Regions from separate parts of the Kocuria sp. KKT182 genome, predicted to be linked through region 1. Evidence: predicted binding sites of a transcription regulator. Region 1 holds the regulator's gene; each other region holds the start of a gene.
What was found. The regulator LexA, encoded in region 1, represses DNA repair genes until DNA is damaged. The targets are predictions, from matches to a motif close to TCGAACANNTGTTCGA.
Positions count from the first base shown of each region.

Region 2: a site for LexA is predicted at 3,729-3,744, ahead of ACZ2G1_RS04080 (DUF6504 family protein). Genes of this name have one in related genera too.
Region 3: a site for LexA is predicted at 1,567-1,582, ahead of ACZ2G1_RS04045 (DNA polymerase III subunit alpha). Genes of this name have one in related genera too.

Region 1 covers NZ_CM145757.1:156,123-162,695, reverse strand. Annotated here, with positions in the region: gene hisB (imidazoleglycerol-phosphate dehydratase HisB) at 1-442, opposite strand, end outside; gene ACZ2G1_RS00695 (histidinol-phosphate transaminase) at 587-1,690, opposite strand; gene ACZ2G1_RS00690 (LysM peptidoglycan-binding domain-containing protein) at 1,781-2,209, opposite strand; gene lexA (transcriptional repressor LexA) at 2,554-3,333, shown strand; gene ACZ2G1_RS00680 (ATP-dependent DNA helicase) at 3,485-5,563, opposite strand; gene hflX (GTPase HflX) at 5,568-6,573, opposite strand, start outside.
Region 2 covers NZ_CM145757.1:898,468-905,040, reverse strand. Annotated here, with positions in the region: gene ACZ2G1_RS04110 (MsnO8 family LLM class oxidoreductase) at 1-196, shown strand, start outside; gene ACZ2G1_RS04105 (nucleosidase) at 257-826, shown strand; gene ACZ2G1_RS04100 (lipoate--protein ligase family protein) at 871-1,587, shown strand; gene ACZ2G1_RS04095 (SOS response-associated peptidase) at 1,626-2,459, shown strand; gene ACZ2G1_RS04090 (pyridoxamine 5'-phosphate oxidase family protein) at 2,474-2,875, shown strand; gene ACZ2G1_RS04085 (GNAT family N-acetyltransferase) at 3,000-3,503, opposite strand; gene ACZ2G1_RS04080 (DUF6504 family protein) at 3,805-4,128, shown strand; gene ACZ2G1_RS04075 (fumarylacetoacetate hydrolase family protein) at 4,208-5,047, shown strand; gene ACZ2G1_RS04070 (TIGR03885 family FMN-dependent LLM class oxidoreductase) at 5,178-6,146, shown strand; gene ACZ2G1_RS04065 (MOSC domain-containing protein) at 6,185-6,573, opposite strand, start outside.
Region 3 covers NZ_CM145757.1:889,893-896,465, reverse strand. Annotated here, with positions in the region: gene ACZ2G1_RS04055 (tartrate dehydrogenase) at 1-187, opposite strand, end outside; gene ACZ2G1_RS04050 (LysR family transcriptional regulator) at 315-1,310, opposite strand; gene ACZ2G1_RS04045 (DNA polymerase III subunit alpha) at 1,591-4,974, shown strand; gene ACZ2G1_RS04040 (PRC and DUF2382 domain-containing protein) at 5,160-6,191, shown strand; gene ACZ2G1_RS04035 (MFS transporter) at 6,265-6,573, opposite strand, start outside.

The DNA of each region.
Region 1 (6,573 bases):
TGGAGCCGGTGAAGTGCCCGCCGATGAGATGGTACTGCTGGCCCTCCGGCTCGCCGGTGTGCACCGCGTAGGGCCGGCCGGAGATGTCGACCACGGCGTTGGCCAGGGCCTCGTCCAGCGGGACGGTGGCCTCGCCGAATCGGCGGATCCCGGCCTTCTCGCCCAGCGCCTGGCGCAGGGCGTCCCCGAGGACGATCGCGGTGTCCTCGACGGTGTGGTGGACGTCGATGTGGGTGTCCCCGGTCGCCCGGATCCGCATGTCGATCAGGGAGTGCTTCGACAGCGCGGTGAGCATGTGGTCGTAGAAGGGCACCGAGGTGTCGATGTCGTTCTCGCCGGTGCCGTCGAGGTCGATCTCGACGGACACCGTGGACTCGCTCGTGCGCCGCTCCAGGGCGGCGCGGCGGGGCGCACGGGTGCCGGTGGTGGTCTGGTCGCTCATTCGGTGGGAACTCCTCGCGGGCGCGGCACGGCCGTCGGTGGGCCGCGGGTGGTCCGGGCCGGGACGCACGGCGGCGCCCCGGGCCCGGTGGTGGTGGTCTGCCTCCATGCTATCCGGGTCGGGAGGACCCGGCCCCGGGGCCCCTCAGCCGGCGGAGACGATCCGCTCCATGCTGGTCAGGAACGCGGTGGTCTCCTCCTCGGTGCCGGCGGTGACGCGCAGGTGGCCGGGGATCCCGACGTCCCGCACGAGCACCCCGTCCTCGAGCAGCTCCCCCCACACGGCCCGGGAGTCCTCCATGCCGCCGAAGAACACGAAGTTGGAGTCCGACTCGGCCGGCTCCAGCCCGATCCGCTTGAGCTCGTCGACGATCCGGTCGCGCTGGACCTTGATGTCCTCCACGTTGGCCAGCAGCGACTCCGAGTGGCGCAGGGCCGCCAGGGCCGTGGCCTGGGTGACGGCGGAGAGGTGGTACGGCAGCCGGACCAGGCGCACGGCGTCGGCGACCTCCGGCGCCGCCGCGAAGTAGCCGAGGCGGGCGCCGGCGAGCGCGAACGCCTTGCTCATGGTGCGGGAGACGATCAGCCGGGGCCGGCCCTCGAGCAGCGTGAGCGCGGTGGGGGTGCCGCCGTGGGAGAACTCCGCGTACGCCTCGTCGACCACCACGACGGTGCGGAACTCCTCCCCCGCCTCGTACACGGCGGTGACCACGTCCGAGCCCAGCGCGGTGCCGGTCGGGTTGTTGGGCGAGCAGAGGAAGACCACGTCGGGGCGGTGCCGGCGCACCTGCTCGGCCGCGGACTCCGCGGACAGGCCGAAGTCCGCCGCCCGCTCCCCGGCGACGAAGCCGGTGTGCGTGCCGGAGGCCAGCAGCGGGTACATCGAGTAGGTGGGGACGAAGCTGAGCAGGGTGCGGCCCGGGCCGCCGAAGGCCTGCAGGATCTGCTGCAGGATCTCGTTGGACCCGTTGGCCGCCCACAGGTTCCCGGGCCCGAGCCCGTGGCCGAGGTACGCGGCGAGCTCCTCGCGCAGGGCGGTGAACTCGCGGTCCGGGTACCGGTTGAGGGTCCAGGCCGCCTCGGTGACCTCCCGGACGATCGCCGCGTGCACGTCCGCCGGGACCGGATGAGTGTTCTCGTTGGTGTTGAGCGCCACGGCGACGTCGAGCTGCGGGGCGCCGTACGGCGTCTTGCCGCGCAGGTCGTCGCGGAGCGGGAGGGCGTTGAGTCGGTCCAGGTTCTGCGTCACCCGGACAGTTTAGTGCTCCGCCCGGGGCGTACAGATCGGGGTGTACAGAGCGGGGCGTACAGAGCGGGGCGTGCTGATCGGGCGGGCGGCTCAGGCGGCCGGGACCTCGAGGAGCTGGCCGGCCACGAGCACGGAGCTGTCCAGGTCGTTGAGCTCCACGATCTCGTCCATGACCTCCCGCGGGTCCCGGTCCGGATCGGCCGCCACGGCGAGCTCCCACAGGCTCTGCCCGGGGAACACGGTGGTCTGCTCGGTCCCGGAGCCCGGGACGGGTGCGCTCGTGGCCGTGGCCGTCGAGGGGACGAGGAAGATCACGGCGAGCACCACCAGGGCGGCGGAGCCGGCCAGGACGGGCAGCCCCAGGAACACCAGGCGGCCGCGGCGGGTCAGGGTCAGCGGGGTGCGGGACGCGGAGCGGCCGGGACGGGCCCGCCGGAGCGCACGGCCGAGCCCCCGGGCGGATCCTGCGGACTCGCGGCGGCGGGCGACGACGGCGGTGAGGGTGGCACTGGCACTCATGACATGAACTCCTTGACGTTCCCGCACGGAGCGGGCGATCTCGAACACCGGTCCGGTCGACGACCCTCGCGGGCCTCCATTCGATCGAACATACTTTCGAATACCGATGACCCATGTCTAGCACGTGTCTGCGAATGCTGTCGACAGCGGGTCGTACATATGTTTGAACACACACGGCGTGTCGCCTAGGCTGAGGACAGGTCCGGGCCCCCGGCCGGCGCGCGCTGCGGATCCCCTGCGCCTGCCGACCGGGACCCATCGAACCACCCGGGTCCGACATCGGAACCGGGACCGCGCAGACCGGCTGCGGCACCTGCAGCCGGACGGGAAAGGACGACGCTCCCATGGCCCAGCCCCCCACCCCCGAGGAGCCCCGCGCCCGGGGCGCCCGCCCCGGGGCACGCTCGCGCAGCCGCGGGCTCACCGTGCGCCAGCGCACCATCCTCGAGGCCATCCAGCGCTCCATCGCCGAGCACGGCTATCCGCCGTCCATGCGGGAGATCGGGGACCTCGTGGGCCTGGCCTCGCTCTCCAGCGTCACCCACCAGCTCGCCCAGCTCGAGAAGCTGGGCTATCTGCGCCGCGACCCCAAGCGCCCGCGGGCCATGGAGGTGCTCACTCCCCTGCAGCTGCGCGGGACCGCCGGGGCGGAGTCCGCCGAGCCGTCGCAGGAGGCCCCGGCGGCACCGGCGAGCCGGACCGCTCGTCCCGCCGCCCAGAACGCCGTGGCCGAGCTGTCCACCTCGGCGGACGTGACGATGGTCCCCCTGGTGGGCCACATCGCCGCCGGCGGGCCGATCACGGCCGAGCAGTCCGTGGAGGACGTCCTCGCGCTGCCCCGCCAGCTGGTCGGGCACGGCGAGCTGTTCATGCTGCGCGTCAAGGGCGACTCGATGATCGACGCCGCGATCTGCGACGGCGACTGGGTGGTGGTGCGCCGGCAGAGCGCCGCCGACAACGGTGACATCGTGGCCGCCCTGCTCGACGACGAGGCCACGGTCAAGACCTTCCGCCAGCGGGACGGCCACACCTGGCTGCTGCCGCAGAACACGCGCTACGAGCCGATCCTCGGCGACCACGCCACCGTGATGGGCAAGGTCGTCTCGGTGCTGCGCAGCCTCTGAGCCGCCGCACGCCCCGGCACCCGGGCCCTCCGCCGCCGGTGGGGGGGCCCGTTGCCGTCCGGGCCGGCCGCCGTCCGGACACCTCCTGCTGTCCGCACCCCGTGCGGGCCCGGCGCGGTCCGGGGAGACCCCGGGCGTCCGCCGGACGTGCTCAGCCCACGGAGAGCCGCTGCAGGGCGCCGAGCACCACCTGGCGGTCCGTGGTGGTCCACAGCGGCGGCAGGGACCCGCGGAGGAAGCCGCCGTAGCGGGCGGTCGCGATCCGGGAGTCCAGGATCGCCACGACGCCCCGGTCCCCGCCCGCGCGGATGAGCCGCCCGGCCCCCTGGGAGAGCCGCACGGCCGCGTGCGTCGCGGACACGGACATGAACCCGTTGCCGCCGGCCCGTTCCGCGGCGCGGCTGCGGGCGCTCGCCAGCGGGTCGTCCGGGCGCGGGAAGGGGATCCGGTCGATCATCACGAGCCGGCACGAGGCCCCCGGGACGTCGACGCCCTGCCACAGGCTCATCGTGCCGAACAGGCTCGTGGCCGGGTCGTCGGTGAACTCCTGGACGAGTCCCGCGAGCGAGGACTCCCCCTGGCACAGGATCGGCAGGTCGGTGCGCCCGCGGAGCGCCTCGGCCGCCTCCTCCGCCGCCCGGCGGGAGGAGAAGAGCCCGAGGGCCCCGCCCCTGGAGGCCTCCAGCAGGGCCAGCATCTCGTCCAGCTGGGCCTCCGTGAGCCGGCGGCCGGGCTTCTCCAGGTGCTTGGCGAGGTAGAGGATGCCCTGCTTCGGGTAGTCGAACGGGCTGCCGACGTCCACGCCCTCCCAGCGCGGGGCGCCCTCGCCCCGCAGGCCGAGGGCGCCGGCGGCGGAGTCGAAGGACGAGCCGACGGACAGGGTGGCGGAGGTGAGGACCACGGTGCGCCCGTCGAAGAGCCCCTCCCGCAGGGTGCCGGCCACGCTGAGCGGGGCCACGTGCAGGGTCGCCGGGTCGGTGTCCTCCGCGGGCACGTAGCCGCGGCCCGGCTCCCAGCCGCCCTGGCGCGAGATCCACAGCACCTCGCGGTGCTCCTCGGCGGCGAGGATCCGCTCGGCCAGGTCGAGGACGTCGCTCACCCGGGAGCGGGCCATCTGCCGGCCGGCGTCCCCGTCCTTCTCCCCGGGACCTGCCTTGGACTCGGTCATCACGGTGCGGGCGGCGTCCCGGATCTGGGCCACGGCCGCCGCCTGGGCGTCCCCGAGGCCGCGGTGCAGCAGCTCGGCGGGAGCGCCCATCAGGGCGGCCTCGAGGTTGGCGGCCCCGGCGGTGAGCGAGTCGGGGCTCGCGGAGGTGTGCTTGCGCGCGGACGCGGCGGCCGAGCGGACCATCGCCGCGGAGAGCTGTCCGGTGACGGCGCCCGTCACCCGGTCCTGGAGCTCGTGGGCCTCGTCGATGACCACGACGTCGTGCTCGGGCAGCACCGTGATGCCCTCGAACGCGTTGATCGCGAGCAGGGCGTGGTTGGTGATGACGATGTCGGCCTCACCGGCCCGCTGCTTGGCGAGCTCCGCGAAGCAGTCCTCGACCAGGGGACAGCTGCGGCCCAGGCACTCCTTGGCCGTGACCGACACCTGGCGCCAGGCGCGGTCGCTGACCCCGGGGAGCACCTCGTCCCGGTCGCCGGTCCCGGTCTCGCGGGCCCACTCGCGCAGGCGCTGGACCTCCTGCCCCAGCCGCCCGGGGTTCTCGGCGGCCTCGGGCTGCGGCGGGCCGGGGTGCGGGGCGGCGTCGGGCAGCGCGAAGAGCGCGCCGGGCTCGTCGTCGGACGGGTAGCCGCCCTCGATCTTGTGCAGGCACGCGTAATTGCTGCGGCCCTTGAGCAGGGCCACGTCCACGTCCCGCTCGAGCTCGCCCTCGAGGGCGGCCAGCAGGCGCGGCACGTCCCGGCCGACGATCTGCGACTGCAGCGCGAGCGTCGCGGTGGCCACGACCACCGGCTTGTCCGCGCGCTGGGCGTGCTCCACGAGCGGGGCCAGGTACGCGAGGGACTTGCCGGTGCCGGTCCCCGCCTGGACCAGCAGGTGCCGGCCCCGGTCCAGGGCCTCGGCCACCTTGGCGGTCATCAGCCGCTGCCCGTCCCGGACCTGCCCGCCCATCGCGGTCACGGCGGTGTCCAGCAGGGCCAGGGAGTCCTTGGCCCCGGGCAGGGTCTCCGGGCGCACGCCCGAGACGTCGTGCCCGGACTCGTCCACGAATGCGGCGGCCACGCGCTCAGGCGCTCTCGGCGCCGAAGCCGGGAGCGCGCTCGGGGGCGAACTCCGCGAGCTCGGCCGCGAGGTCCTCGCGGACCTTCACGAGCAGGTGGGTGCCCTCGGGCAGGTGCTCGGTGCGCAGGATCTCCGCGTCCCAGTCGTGCAGCCGGCTGACCACGTCGCCGCGCTGGTAGGGCACGAGCAGGTCCAGCACCGTCTCGGGCCGCGGGATGGACTCGCTGATCCGCTGCCGGAGCTCCTCGATGCCCTCCCCGGTGCGGGCCGAGACCACCACCACGTTGCGCTCGCGCTGCTTGATCCGCTCGACCACGAACGGGTCGGCGGCATCCACCTTGTTCAGGGCGATGATCTCGGGGATGTTCTGCGCGTCGATGTCCGTGAAGACCTGGCGCACCGCGCGGATCTGGGCCTCGGGGTCCGGGTGGGAGGCGTCCACCACGTGCAGGATGAGGTCGGAGTCGGCGACCTCCTCCAGGGTGGAGCGGAACGCCTCGACGAGCTGCGTGGGCAGCGACCGGACGAAGCCGACCGTGTCCGAGAGCGTGTAGCCGATGCCGTCCGGTGTCTGCGCGCGGCGGACCGTGGGGTCCAGGGTGGCGAACAGGGCGTTCTCCACGAGCACGCCCGCGTCCGTGAGCCGGTTCAGCAGCGAGGACTTGCCCGCGTTGGTGTAGCCGGCGATCGCCACCGAGGGCACGGAGTGGCGGCGGCGGTTGAGCCGCTTGGTCTCGCGCGCTGGCTTCATCGCGGCGATCTCGCGCCGCAGCTTGGCCATGCGGGTGCGGATGCGCCGGCGGTCCAGCTCGATCTTGGTCTCACCGGGGCCGCGGGAGCCGATGCCCTCACCGGCGGCGGCGCGACCGCCGGCCTGGCGGGACAGGGACTCGCCCCAGCCGCGCAGGCGCGGGAGCAGGTACTCGAGCTGGGCGAGCTCGACCTGGGCCTTGCCCTCCTTGGACTTGGCGTGCTGGGCGAAGATGTCGAGGATCAGACCCGTGCGGTCG
Region 2 (6,573 bases), 740 kb from region 1:
GGAGCGGGCCCTCGTGCAGGAGACCCTCACGTCCTCCGTCCACGGCACGGCCCCGGAGGTCCGGGACCAGCTGGAACGGCTGCTCGCGCGCACCGGGGCGGACGAGCTGCTCGTGACGGGTGGCGCGCACGATCTCGACGCCCAGGCGGACTCCGACCGGCGGCTCGCCGCGCTGTTCACCACCCGCCCGGCCTGACCTCCCCGCCGGGAGGTCAGGCCGGGCGGGAGCGGGAGGGAGTGCGGATAGAGTGACGGGGTGCCACAGCTGCTCGTTCTCGCCGCCCACCCCCTGGAGACCAAGTACTTCCCGGAGGACATCGACCTGGTCCTGACCGGTGTCGGGATGTCGGCCGCGGCGGTGCGCACCACCGAGGCGGTGCTGACCCGCTGCCCGGACCCCGCGCGCCGGGCGGAGCTGACGGTGCTCAACATCGGCAGCGCCGGCGCCCTGAAGCACGGGCTGACCGGGGTGCTCGAGCCCTCCCGGATGATCAACCGGGACGTGGACGAGGAGCTGCTGCGCGCGGCCGGGATCCCCGTGGACAACGTCATCGAGCTCGGCGGCGACGGCCCCGTGCTCGCCACCGGGGACTCCTTCGTGGCCGGCGGACCCGCCCGGGACGCCCTGGCCGCCCGGGCGGACCTCGTGGACATGGAGGGCTGGGCGATCGCGGTGGCCTGCCGGCACCTGGGCGTGCCGCTGCGGATGGTCAAGCACGTCTCGGACGCCGCCGACGAGGAGGCGGTCGCGTGGGCCGAGAAGGTCGAGCTCAGCGCCCTGGCCCTGGGGCGCTGGTTCCGCGGCAGCGGGATCACCGGGGCGTGACCTGCCGCAGGACCGTCCGGATCCGCCACTAGACTGGGGCCAGCATGAAACTTCTCCGCCAGCGCGAGTCCCTGGGCGCCCAGCAGGACTACGAGAGCGCCATGACCCTCCTCGCCGACGTGCGCCGCAGCGGGCCCGTCCTGCGCCTGTACGAACCGGCCCCCACGGTCGCCTTCGGCCGCCGGGACGAGCTGCGCCCGGGCTTCCCCGACGCCGCCCGGGCCGCCCGCGAGAGCGGGTTCGAGCCCCTGGTCCGCAAGGTGGGGGGCCGCGCCGCGGCCTACCACGGCGGGTGCCTGATCATCGACCACCTCGAGGCCGCCGAGGACCCCACCTCGGGCATCCAGGACCGCTACCGGCTCTTCGGCGACATGATCGTGGCCGCCCTGGAGGAGCTCGAGGTCGAGGCCGACGTCGGCGAGATCCCGGGCGAGTACTGTGCCGGCGAGCACAGCGTGCACGGGACACACCCGGCGTCGTCGTCCACCCCGGGCCGGAAGGTGAAGCTGGCCGGGACGGCCCAGCGGGTGGTCGCGGGCGCCTGGTACTTCAGCACCGTGCTCGTGGTCGAGCAGTCCGAGCCCATCCGCTCGGTGCTCACCGACGTCTACTCGGCCCTCGACCTGGACTGGGACCCGGCCACCGCCGGGGCCGTGGACGACCTGCGCCCGGGCACCACCGTGGCCGACGTGGAGCGCGGGATCCGCAAGGTGTACGGCATGTACTCCCGGTACCTGGGGTACGGGCCGCTCACCGACTGAGCCCCGGCCGCGGGCCGGGCAGACCGAGGAGGCAGCAGATGTGCGGACGCTACGTCATCGCCCGGGCCGTGGGCGACCTCGTCGCCGCGACCGGGGCGGTCCCGGACGAGAGCCTGGGCGAGGCCGACACCGAGCGGCTGCGGGCCAACTGGAACACCGCGCCCACCACCGACGTGCCGATCGTCCTGGAACGCCTCACCGGCGGGAACGGCCGGGACGACGGGGAGCTGGTGCGCGAGCTGCACGTGGCCCGCTGGGGACTGGTCCCGGGCTGGGCCAAGGACCCGGCGGTCGGGTCGAAGATGTTCAACGCCCGCTCGGAGACCGTCCTCGAGAAGCCGTCCTTCCGCAAGGCGGTCCGGGCCCGCCGGTGCGCGGTCCCGGCCAACGGCTACTACGAGTGGAAGAAGGAGCCCGGCGCCGGGAAGGGCGGGCGCAAGCAGCCCTACTACGTCCACCCGGCCGATCCGGAGGAGACCATCTGGTTCGCCGGGATCTACGAGTGGTGGCGGGTGCCCGAGGGCACGGAGCTGCACTCCGCGGCCCTGCAGCCGGGCAGGGACGGCGGCGGGAGCACCTGGTTGCTGTCCTGCTCCATCCTCACCACCGACTCCCCGGAGCCCTCCGACGAGCACCCCGTGCTCACGGAGCTGCACGGTCTGCACGACCGGATGCCGATCCCGCTGGCGCCCGAGCACGTGGGGGACTGGCTGCGCCCCGGGGAGGACGACGCCCCGCAGCTCGTGGACCTGGTCCGGGCCGAGGCGCACCGGACGGCCGCCCGCTGGGTGCTCGACCCGGTGGGCCCGGCGGTCGGCAACGTGCGCAACAACTCCCCGGAGCTCGTCGAGCCGCAGCGGAGCCTGTTCTGAGCCCCCGGGAGCCCGTGGACCGGGTCACCGCCTTCGTCCGCGCCCACGGCGGCGGGGTCGTGGCGACCAACAGCGGCGCCGGCTGCCCCGAGTCCGCGTGGATCAACCTCGCGGCCCTCGGGGACGGGCGGCTGGTCTTCGGCACGAACGAGCGCAGCCGCAAGTACGCCAACCTCCTCGCCGACCCCCGGGTCTCCCTCGTGGTGGTCTCCGGGACGGGCCAGGAGTTCCAGCTCGAGGGCGAGGCCGCCGTGCTGGAGGGCTCCGCCGCGCAGGACGCCGGCGAGGTGCTGGAGTCCCGGCACCCGGGGGCCACGGACAAGGACAGCACCCGGCTCGTGGCGGTGCGCCCCCGCTGGGCGCGATTCGTCGACATCGCCGCCGATCCCCCCGTCCGGGAGGAGTTCTCGCTCTGAGCCGGTCACAGAAGAGGCCCGGGACCCGCATCGCGGGTCCCGGGCCTCTTCCACGGCCGGGTGCCGGGCCCTGTTCGTGCCGGCGTCCCCTCCGGCGTCCCCCGGTCCGGAGCGCCCGCCGGGCTCAGACGTCGTCCGTCTCGGGGACCCACCGGTTGAAGTCGAGCGTCAGGTAGAGCGCGAGCGCCGCCGCGTTGTCCTCGGCGATCCGCAGGCTGACCTGGTCGTAGCCGTTGTCGTAGAGGGTGCCCATGGCGCAGCGCACCAGCTGCTCGGCCAGGCCCTGGCGGCGGCGGGAGGCCGCCGTGAACAGCTCGAAGATGTAGGGGACGTCAGGGAGGTCGTCGCCGACCCGCCGGGACAGCACGAGCGCGGCGGCCACCACGGTCCCGTCGTCGTCGACCACCACCGGCGAGGCCTCGGGCAGGAAGGGCCCGTACTCCCCGTCGAAGACTCCCCGGATCACCTGGCGGGCCTCCTCCAGACTGGAGACCCCGCCCTGCTCGTAGGAGGAGTAGTAGAGCTGGGCGAGGCTCTCGGCGTCCTCCGGGCCGGACGGACGCAGATTCACCGCGGGCTTCTTGGTGTTCGCCGCGGTGTGGGCGATCAGCGTGATGGTTCCGGTCATGGAAGGCCTCCGTGAGGTCGACGCCGGTTGCTCCGGCGGGGCGGACGAGGGACAGGGGACGTCCGGGAGGGCCGCGCAGGGCAGGCCCTCCGTGCATTCAGCGTATCCATTTCGCTGGGCTTGTCCATGCTTCGCCGTCCTCGATCGCAAAAGTGAACGGCCAGGTCGGAGCGGGGACTTCACGGGAACACCTGTTCCTTTTCCGCGCTCTTCCGGGTTAGCGTGTCGTACAGGTGTTCTAGCTTCCAGGGAACAGGGCGCACCGGGGACGGGCGCCGGGCCGAGGGAGAGAGGAGCCGTCGTGGGTTTCCTGACGGAGAGCGTCGACGTGGACTGCGACACGGACGGGGTGCCGGTGGGCGTGCGCTGGCGCGGGCGGGACTACCTGGTGGCCCAGGGACCCGTGCGCTGGTACGAGCGCCGCGCCTGGTGGTCCGAGGACGCGCGGCTGCCCAAGGACCGGGGGATCGGTGCGGTGGACCAGCAGATGTGGCGGGTCCAGGTGCAGCTGAACACCCGCTCCGAGCTGCTGACCCTCGAGCTCGTCCACACCCTCGACACCGGGCGCTGGCGGCTGCTCGCCGCCACGAGCGCCTCGGGGATCCGCGTGGTGCGCTGCGCGTAGGCCGCCGCGGTGCACCCTCCCGCCGGAGGTGCATAGGATCGTCGGTGGAGACCGCACCGCAGAACGTGAGGGAGCACCCGTGAGACTCGGCACCGTGCGACGAGACGGCACCACCCAGGCCTTCCGGCAGGAGGACGGGCGGACCGTCTACCTCCCCGTCCCCGACGTCGGGGCCCTCCTCGCCGGGGGCGACCTGCGGCTGCCGGGGGAGCCGGGCCCCGCGCCGGCCCCGGAGGACCTGGCGACGCCCGTCCTGCGCCCGGGCAAGATCCTGTGCGCCGGGCTGAACTTCTACGACCACGCGGAGGAGGTCGGTCAGGAGATCCCGGAGCACCCCACGATCTTCGCGAAGTACGCCACCGCGCTCATCGGCCCCACCGACCCCATCGCCATGCCGGAGGAGTCCGAGAAGATCGACTGGGAGGCCGAGCTCACCGTGGTGATCGGCTCGCCCCTGCGCCACGCCACGCCGGACCAGGCGCGGGCCGCGATCGCCGGGTACACCATCATGAACGACATCTCGGTGCGGGACTGGCAGGGCCGGACCTCCGAGTGGTTCCAGGGCAAGAACTTCGACCGCACCACCCCGGTGGGCCCCGTGGTGGTGACCCCCGACGAGATCGACCCCGAGGCGGGACTGGCGATCCGCTGCACCGTGGACGGCGTGCGGCACCAGGACTCCGGCACCGACCGGATGATCTTCTCCGCCGTGGAGCTGGTCGAGTACCTCAGCCGGTTCCTGACCCTCGAGCCCGGGGACCTCGTGGCCTGCGGCACTCCCGCCGGCGTGGGCCTGGCCCAGAAGCCCCGCCGGATCTGGTTGCGGGACGGCCAGGAGGTCGTCACCGAGATCGAGGGCATCGGCGAGCTGCGCAACGTCTGCACCCCCGCCGAGGACCTCCGGGCGGCGGCCGGCTGACCCGGCACCCGTCCCCACCCGGTCCCGTCCTCCCTCTCCTGCTGTCCAGATCCCCGTGACCTGATCCCCGTGACCTGATCCCCGTGACCTGATCCCACTGTCCTGTTCCCGCCTTCGACCGGAGGACCCCATGGCGACGATCGGCTTCCACGCCTCCCACGAGCAGATCCCTCCCGAGCAGCTGCTGCGCGACGTCGAGCACGCCCAGCAGGCCGGCTTCGGCGCCGCCATGTGCTCGGACCACCTCGAGCCATGGTCGCCGCACCAGGGCCACTCCGGGTTCGCCCTGTCCTGGCTGGGCGCCGCCCTGGCCACCACGGACCTGCCCTTCGGGTTCGTGCACGCCCCGGGCCGGCGCTACCACCCCGTGGTCACCGCCCAGGCCACGGCCACCCTCGCCCGCATGTTCCCCGGTCGGATCTGGACCGCCCTGGGCAGCGGGCAGAAGCTCAACGAGCGGGCCGTCACCCCGGACTGGCCGGCCAAGGAGCACCGGCAGCGGTTCCTCGAGAGCAGCTTCGACGCCGTCCGCCGGCTGCACGCGGGCGAGGAGGTGTCCTGCCGCGAGCCGTTCCACGCCGACCGCGCCCGGGTCTGGGACCCGCCGGAGGTCCTGCCCGCCCTGCGCGTGGCCGCGCTCACCCCGGCGACGGTCCGCCGCTTCGCCCCCCTGGCCGACGGGTTCATCACCGTCCAGCAGCCCCTCGAGGACCTGCGCCGGATGCTCGAGGCCTGGCGCGAGGCCGGCGGCACCGGGCGGACCGCGCTGCAGGTGCACCTGAGCTGGGCGCCCTCCCCGGAGCAGGCCCGCGCGATCGCCTTCGACCAGTGGCGCACCAACGTCTTCGACCCCGTGACCATGGCCGAGCTCGCTTCGCCCCAGGACTACCTGCGCAAGGCGGTCCAGGAGGACGTGGGGGATGAGCAGATCGCCGGGGCGGTCAACGTCTCCGCCGACCTCGGCCGGCACGCCCAGTGGCTGCACGAGTACGCCGACCTCGGCTTCGACGAGATCTACCTCCACCACGTGGGGCAGGAGCAGGGCCGCTTCCTCGACGCCTTCGGGGAGACGGTGCTGCCCCAGCTGGCGCAGGCCTGACCCGGCGCGGGCCCGGGCGCCGGTCCCGGGTGGGCGGGCTACGGCAGCCGGGACGGGCGCCGCAGCACGGCCGCGCCGGCCAGCTCCGGCTCGAGCGGTACCGGGCTGTGCAGCACGGCCGGTCCGCGGTGCAGGTCGCCGCTGGACAGCGGCCGGCAGCGCAGGCCCCCTCGCCCCCGCATGGCGGCGTGCGCGCCCGGAGCCAGGACCCGGTCCATCCACACGCAGGGGTGGGCCGGGCGCCCGCCCCGCAGCCGCACGAGGGCGCCCCGGGACTCCAGCGCGAACTCCTCGCCCAGCAGCGGGGCCAGGTGGGCGCCCCGGAGGACCACGTTGCGCCGGGTCAGGAGCGGGTCGAAGGGGTCCGTGCCCAGGTCCGCGGCCATAGCCTCGAGCGCCTCGACGGCGAGCAGGGTGACGGCGGCGT
Region 3 (6,573 bases), 730 kb from region 1:
CCGGCATCATCACCCCGTGCTGGGCGTAGTACGCACTGCCCCAGGGGAACTCGGTCCAGTCGAAGGAGAACGCCCCGTTCGACTGCTCGGCCACCGCGTCCAGGACCGTGCGGCCGGCGGCGACGACCTCCGGGCCCACGCCGTCGGCGGGGATCGAGGCGATCGTGAAGACCTGGTGCTCGGCCATGGGGTGCTCTCCTTCTCGGGTGCTCTGGTCGTGGTGTCCGCAGCGCAGTGCGGCACCGGGTTCCAGTAGAGCGCCCCGAGCACCGTGAGGTCCAAGACCGGAATCCCATCCCCCGGATAGGAATCCCCTATGACACGATCCGCGGCGCGTCCTGCGGCGCCGTCCCCTCCGGCCGGCCCGCCCTCTCGGCCCGGTCCGGCGCCGTTCCCTCCGGTGCCCGGGAGCAATCCGCGGCGTGCCGGGCCGCGTGCTCGGCGGCGACCGCCAGGAACGCTCGGGCGGCCGGGGTCAGGTGCGCCGGGCGGCTGAGCACGGCCACGTGCAGCACGGTGACCGGTTCGATCCGCAGCACCCGCAGCCCTGCGGCGCGCGCCAGCGGGGTCCAGGAGGAGGGCAGCACCGCGTGCCCGACCCCTGCCAGCACCAGCGGGAGGACCGAGGTGCGGTGGGCGACCTCGGCGGCGATCTCGACCGGCACCCCGCCGGCCAGGGCGTCGTCGACCAGCCGCCGCATCAGCGAGCCCTGCTGGGAGACGACCACCCGGTGCCCGGCCAGGTCCTCCCGGCGGATGGCGTGCCCGTCACCGAAGGTGTCCGCCTGCGGTGCCACGATCAGCACCAGGGGCTGCTGCTCCAGGTGCATCACCTCGACCTCGGCGGAGCGGAACGGGTGCTCCGAGCCCAGGACGCCGATCTCGGCGCGGCCGGTGCGCACCGCGTCGGCCACCTCCTCGGGGGTGAAGGCCGCGTCCACGCTGACCGTCACGGCCGGGTGGGCCCGCGCGTAGGCGGCGATCATCGACGTGAGCGGTTCGACGCCGGGGGAGGGCATGGCGACCACGTCCAGGCGGCCGCTGCGCACCCCGCGCAGGTCGTCGACGGCGGACCGGGCGGCCTCCAGGTCCCGGACCACCACCCGGGCCGGGCCCACCAGCTCCTCGCCGGCCTCGCTGAGCACCACCCGCCGCCCGATCCGGTGGAACAGCGGCACCCCCAGTTCCCGCTCGAGGCCCTTGATCGTCTGGGACAGGGAGGGCTGGGCGATGAGCAGCTGCTCCGCGGCGCGGGTGAAGCCGCCGTGGTCCACCACGGCCAGGAAGTACATGAGCTGCCGGACGTCCATCGTCGTCTCCTCCTGCGTCCGTGCGGCGGGGGTGCGGGCCCCTCGGTCCTGCCCGTGGGTGCAGGAAACAACATGCCACAGAAGTGCGGCATCCCCCGTCCCGGAACGAGGGCGTCCCCGTGCGCGGCGCCCCTGCGGGCCGTGGGCGGATCGTGTCCCGCCCGGGTCCGGCGTCCTCCTGGGCCGGCGTGCGCCGCCACGGACGCCCAGGAGCCGGAGTTCTCGCGGCCCCGGCGGTTTGCAATTGACTTAAGATTCGAACACGTATTCGAATGGGGGCGTGAGCTTTCCGCACCTGCACGTCGCCACCGCCTTCAGCGCCCACTTCGGGGTCAGCCGACCTGCCGTCCTGGCGGCCGCCGCCGCGGCGGACGGCGCGGACGCGCTCGCCTGCACCGACCGGGACGGGCTCTACGGCGCGATCAAGCACCTGGGCGCGTGCCGGGAGCACGGCATCGACCCGGTCCTGGGGGCCGACCTCGCCCTGCTGGACCCCGGCCGCGAGCGCGCCCTCGGCCGCGTGGTGGTCCTGGCGGCCGGCGGCACCGCCGGTGCGGGCTACGCCGCCCTGTGCCGGCTCGTCTCCACCGCCCACGCCGCAGCGGGCCCGCCCGGGGTGACCGCCGCCGAGATCGCGGCCGCCGCACACTCGCCCCGGCACGGGGAGCCGGTCCTGACCGTCCTGCTCGGGCCCTCCTCCGACGTCGGGCAGGAGCTCGCGGCCCGCCGCTACCGCACCGGGCGCGCCGCCCTGGCCCGGTGGCGGACCCTGCTCCCCGCACCGGCGCTCGCCGTGGAGGTGGTCTCGCACCTCGCCGCCCCCGGCACGGCGTGCAGCACCTCCCACGCGGCCCGGATGCTGCGCGCCGCCCTCGAGGCGGGGCTGACCCCCGTGCTGACCAACGCGGTGCGCTACGCCACGCCCGCCGAGGCCGCCACCGCCGACGTCCTCGACGCCGCCCGCGCCCTCACCCCGCTCGAGACCCTCGGGGCGCGCGCCGGCCACGCCCCCGGCGGCAGGGCCACCGGGCGGACCGGGACGTCCCGACGGACGACGGCGCCGGAGCCGCTGCAGCCCAACGGCCAGGGCTGGCTCAAGTCCGCCCGGCAGATGCGCGCGCTCGCCGCGGAGATCGCCCGGGCCGCGGACCTCGGCGCGGCCGGGGCCGCGGCCCTGCTGGCGGGCACCCAGCGGGTGGCCGACCGGTGCCGGCTGGACCCGGTCGCCGACTGCGGCTGGGGGCGGCCGGTGGTGCCCGAGGCCTCCGTGCTGGGCCTGGACCGGCCGGCGCCCGCAGAGCTGCGGGCCCGGTGCGAGACGGGGCTGGGCCGCCGCTACCCGGGCCGCCGCATGACACGGGCCGTGCGGGACCGGCTGGAGCAGGAGCTGGGGGTGATCGAGGACCTCGGCTTCGCCTCCTACTTCCTCACCGTGGCCGAGGTCTCGGCGATGATCGGGCAGATGGGGGTCCGCCACGCCGCCCGCGGCTCGGGGGTGTCCTCGCTCGTCAACTATCTGCTCGACGTCTCCCAGGTGGACCCGCTCGAGCACGAGCTGCTCTTCGAGCGCTTCCTCTCCAACGACCGCTCGACCCTCCCGGACATCGACATCGATGTCGAGTCGGCCGAGCGCCACCGCGTCTACCGGCGGATCTTCGAGCGCTTCGGCCCCGAACGGGTGAGCCTCATGAGCATGCAGAACGCCTACCGGGCCCGCGGTGCCGTCCGGGACGCCGGGCTGGCGCTCGGCATCGACCCCGAGACCGTGGACGGCGCGGCCAAGCAGCTGTGGCACCTGCCGGCCTCGGCGCTGCGGGAGACCATCGCCCGCCAGCCGGAGCTGCGGGACTTCGCCGAGCAGGTGGCCCAGGAGAAGCAGCTCGACCTCCTCGTGGACCTCACCGAGCGCCTGGACCGGCTGCCCCGACACATCTCCATGCACCCGTGCGGGGTGATCCTGGGGGACCTGAGCCTCCTGGACCGCACCCCGGTGCAGTCCAGTGGGACGGGGATGCCCATGAGCCAGTTCGACAAGCACGACATGGACCCCATGGGCATGCTCAAGCTCGACATCCTCGGCGTGCGGATGCAGTCGGCGCTCGCCCACGCCGTCGACGAGGTGGCCCGCACCCACCCGGACCGGCCCCGCCTGGACCTCGAGGCGATCCCCGTGGACGACGGGAGGACGTTCGAGCTCATCCGCTCGACCCACACCCTGGGGTGCTTCCAGATCGAGTCCCCGGGCCAGCGCGAGCTCATCGGCAAGATGGCGCCCACGAGCTTCCGCGACCTCATCGTGGACATCTCCCTGTTCCGTCCCGGGCCGATGCACTCGGACATGGTGCGCCCCTACCTGGAGCACCGCCACGGCTGGTCCGCGCCCGTCTCGATCCACCCGTCCCTCGACCCGATCCTCGCCGAGACCCACGGCGTGACCGTCTTCCACGAGCAGGTCCTGCGCATCCTCGACACCTTCACCGGATGCGGTCTCGCCCGGGCCGACGAGCTGCGCCGCCGGCTGGGCTCCGAGCGCCAGCTCGAGGTGGAGGAGTTCTTCCGCGAGCGGGCCCGTGCGCGGGACTACCCCCTGGATGTGGTGGACAGGGTCTGGGAGACCCTGGCGGCGTTCGGCTCGTTCGGCTTCTGCAAGGCCCACGGCGCGGCGTTCGCGGTGCCCACCTACCAGTCCGCGTGGCTGAAGGCCCACCACCCGGAGGCGTTCCTCGCGGGGCTGTGGGAGCACGATCCCGGGATGTACCCCAAGCGCCTGCTCGTGGGGGAGGCGCGGCGGATGGGCATCCCCGTCCTGCCCGTGGACGTCAACCGCTCCGACGAGCACTACCGGGTGGAACGGCTCGACGACGACCCCGCCCGCCTGGGCGTGCGCCTGGCCCTCACCGGGATCCACGGGGTCTCCCGGGCCGAGGTCCGCCGGATCGTGGCGGGGCAGCCCTACGCCTCGCTCGCCGAGCTGCGGCAGCGGGCCCGTCCCGCCCGGCGCACCCTCGAGCGTCTCGCCGCCGTGGGGGCCTTCGACGGCCTGCTGCGCCGCTCCGGCGGCCCCGCGTCCCGCGCCGACCTTGTGCACGCCCTGCGGGCCCGGGCGGACAGCGGCCGGCCCGCCCGGCCGGCCGGGGAGGTCGAGGGACAGCTGGCCCTTCCGCTCGGGGACCTCGAGCTGCGCGCCCTACCCGCGGAGCGCCCCGAGCCCACCCTGGCGGAGAAGGTCCGCACCGAGCTGGACCTGCTCGCGGTGGACGTCTCGGCGCACCTGCTGGAGAGCTGGGCGCCCCTGCTCGGCGAGCTCGGGGTCACGCCCGCGGAGCGGCTGCTGGAGCTGCGCAACCGGTCCGAGGTGCTCGTGGCGGGGGTGCGGGTCTCGACCATGACCCCGCCCATGCGCAGCGGCCGGCGGGTGGTCTTCGTCAGCCTCGACGACGGCACGGGCGCGGTGGACTGCGCCTTCTTCTCCGACGCCCAGGCCCGCTCGGGGCAGCACCTGTTCGGCACGCGGATGCTGCTGGTGCGGGGCCGGACGCGGCGCACCGGGCCCCGGGGGATCAGCATCAGCGCCGAGCAGGCCTGGGACCTCGCCGACCCCGGAACCCCGGCCGCGGTGCGCGCCGCGGCCCCGCCTAGCCTGCGGGGAGCCGGGGCAGGATGAGCAGGGAGACCGTCCGGATCCAGGGGTTTCACTCTCGGTGAAGCCATTGGCCAGCGAACTGATTGCCAGTATGGTTACTAATAACAGCGGACGAGCTGCACCCCGCCTCCCCGGGCGGAGATCGTCCGCGGCGAGCCCCCCGTCCAGGGGAGCCCGTTGCCTCGCAGAATAGAGAAGGAGTTCTCATGGCTACGTACGACGTGAACGCACTGCTGTCCGCCACCGCCTACGGGTCGGACGGCGACAAGATCGGCAAGGTCGAGCAGGTCTTCCTGGACGACAACACCGAAGAGGTCACCTTCGTGACCGTCAACACCGGTCTCTTCGGCACCAAGGAGAGCTTCGTCCCCGCCGACGGCGCCCAGCAGGACGGCGACCGCCTCGTCCTTCCCTACACCAAGGACGTCGTCAAGGACGCCCCGAACGTGGACGCGGACCAGCACCTCTCCCCGGCCGAGGAGGAGGAGATCTACCGCTACTACAAGATGAACTACTCCGGCACCGACGACCGCGACCGCACCGACCGTGACCGCACCGCCGGCGTTGCCGGCACCGCTGGTGCCGCCGGGACCGCCGGGACCGCCGGCGCCGCAGGTCTCGCCGACCGCGACGACCGCTACGCCGCGGACACCGACCGCAACGCCGTCCCGGCGACCGGCACTGCCGGCTACCCCGAGAACGACGGGTACGCCGACACCGACCGTGACCGTGACCGCACTGCCGGGATCACCGACGTCGACACCGACCGCGACCGCACCGCCGGGCTCACCGACCGTGACCGCACCGACAGTGTCGACAACGGCGTGGTCCGCCACGAGGAGCAGCTGCACGTCGGCAAGGAGCGCCAGGAGACCGGCCGCGCCCGTCTGCGCAAGTACGTGGTCACGGAGAACGAGTCCGTGGACGTGCCCCTCGAGCGCGAAGAGGTCCGTGTCGAGCGCACCCCGCTGAGCGGCACCGAGGCCACCGCCGGCACCATCGGCGAGGAGGACGTCGACGTGACCCTCCACGAGGAGCGTCCCGTCGTCGCCAAGGAGACCGTGGGCGTCGAGAAGGTCGGCCTGGAGAAGGAGACCGTCCGCGACACCGAGCGCGTCGACGCCGAGGTCCGCAAGGAGCAGGTCGAGGTCGAGACCGACGCCGAGCGCGGCACCGGCCTGACCGACCGCAACCGCGGCACCGGCCTGACCGACGACGATCGCCGCGACCGCATCTGATCGCACCCGATCGACTCCGGGGCCCCCGTCACCGTTCTGGTGACGGGGGCCCCGTCGTCGTGCCGGACGCGGTTCACCCCGCTGCCCGCCGGGCCCGCGTGCCGGGCACGGCCGCGTAGTAGACCAGGCCCAGCGCGACCACCGCCGCGGCCGCCACGTACATCCCCCGGTAGCCCAGCGCAGGGACCAGGGCCCCCATGAGCATCGGGCCCAGGGCCACCCCCACGTCCATGCACAGGAAGTAGGTCGACGTGGACAGCCCCACGCGGGTGAGCGGGGCCGAGCGGACCGCGGCGGCCTGGGCCGCCGAGAGCACCGCCCCGTAGCCCACGCCCAGCACCGTGCCCGAGGCGAGCACGAGGAACGGCGAGTCCGCGGCCGC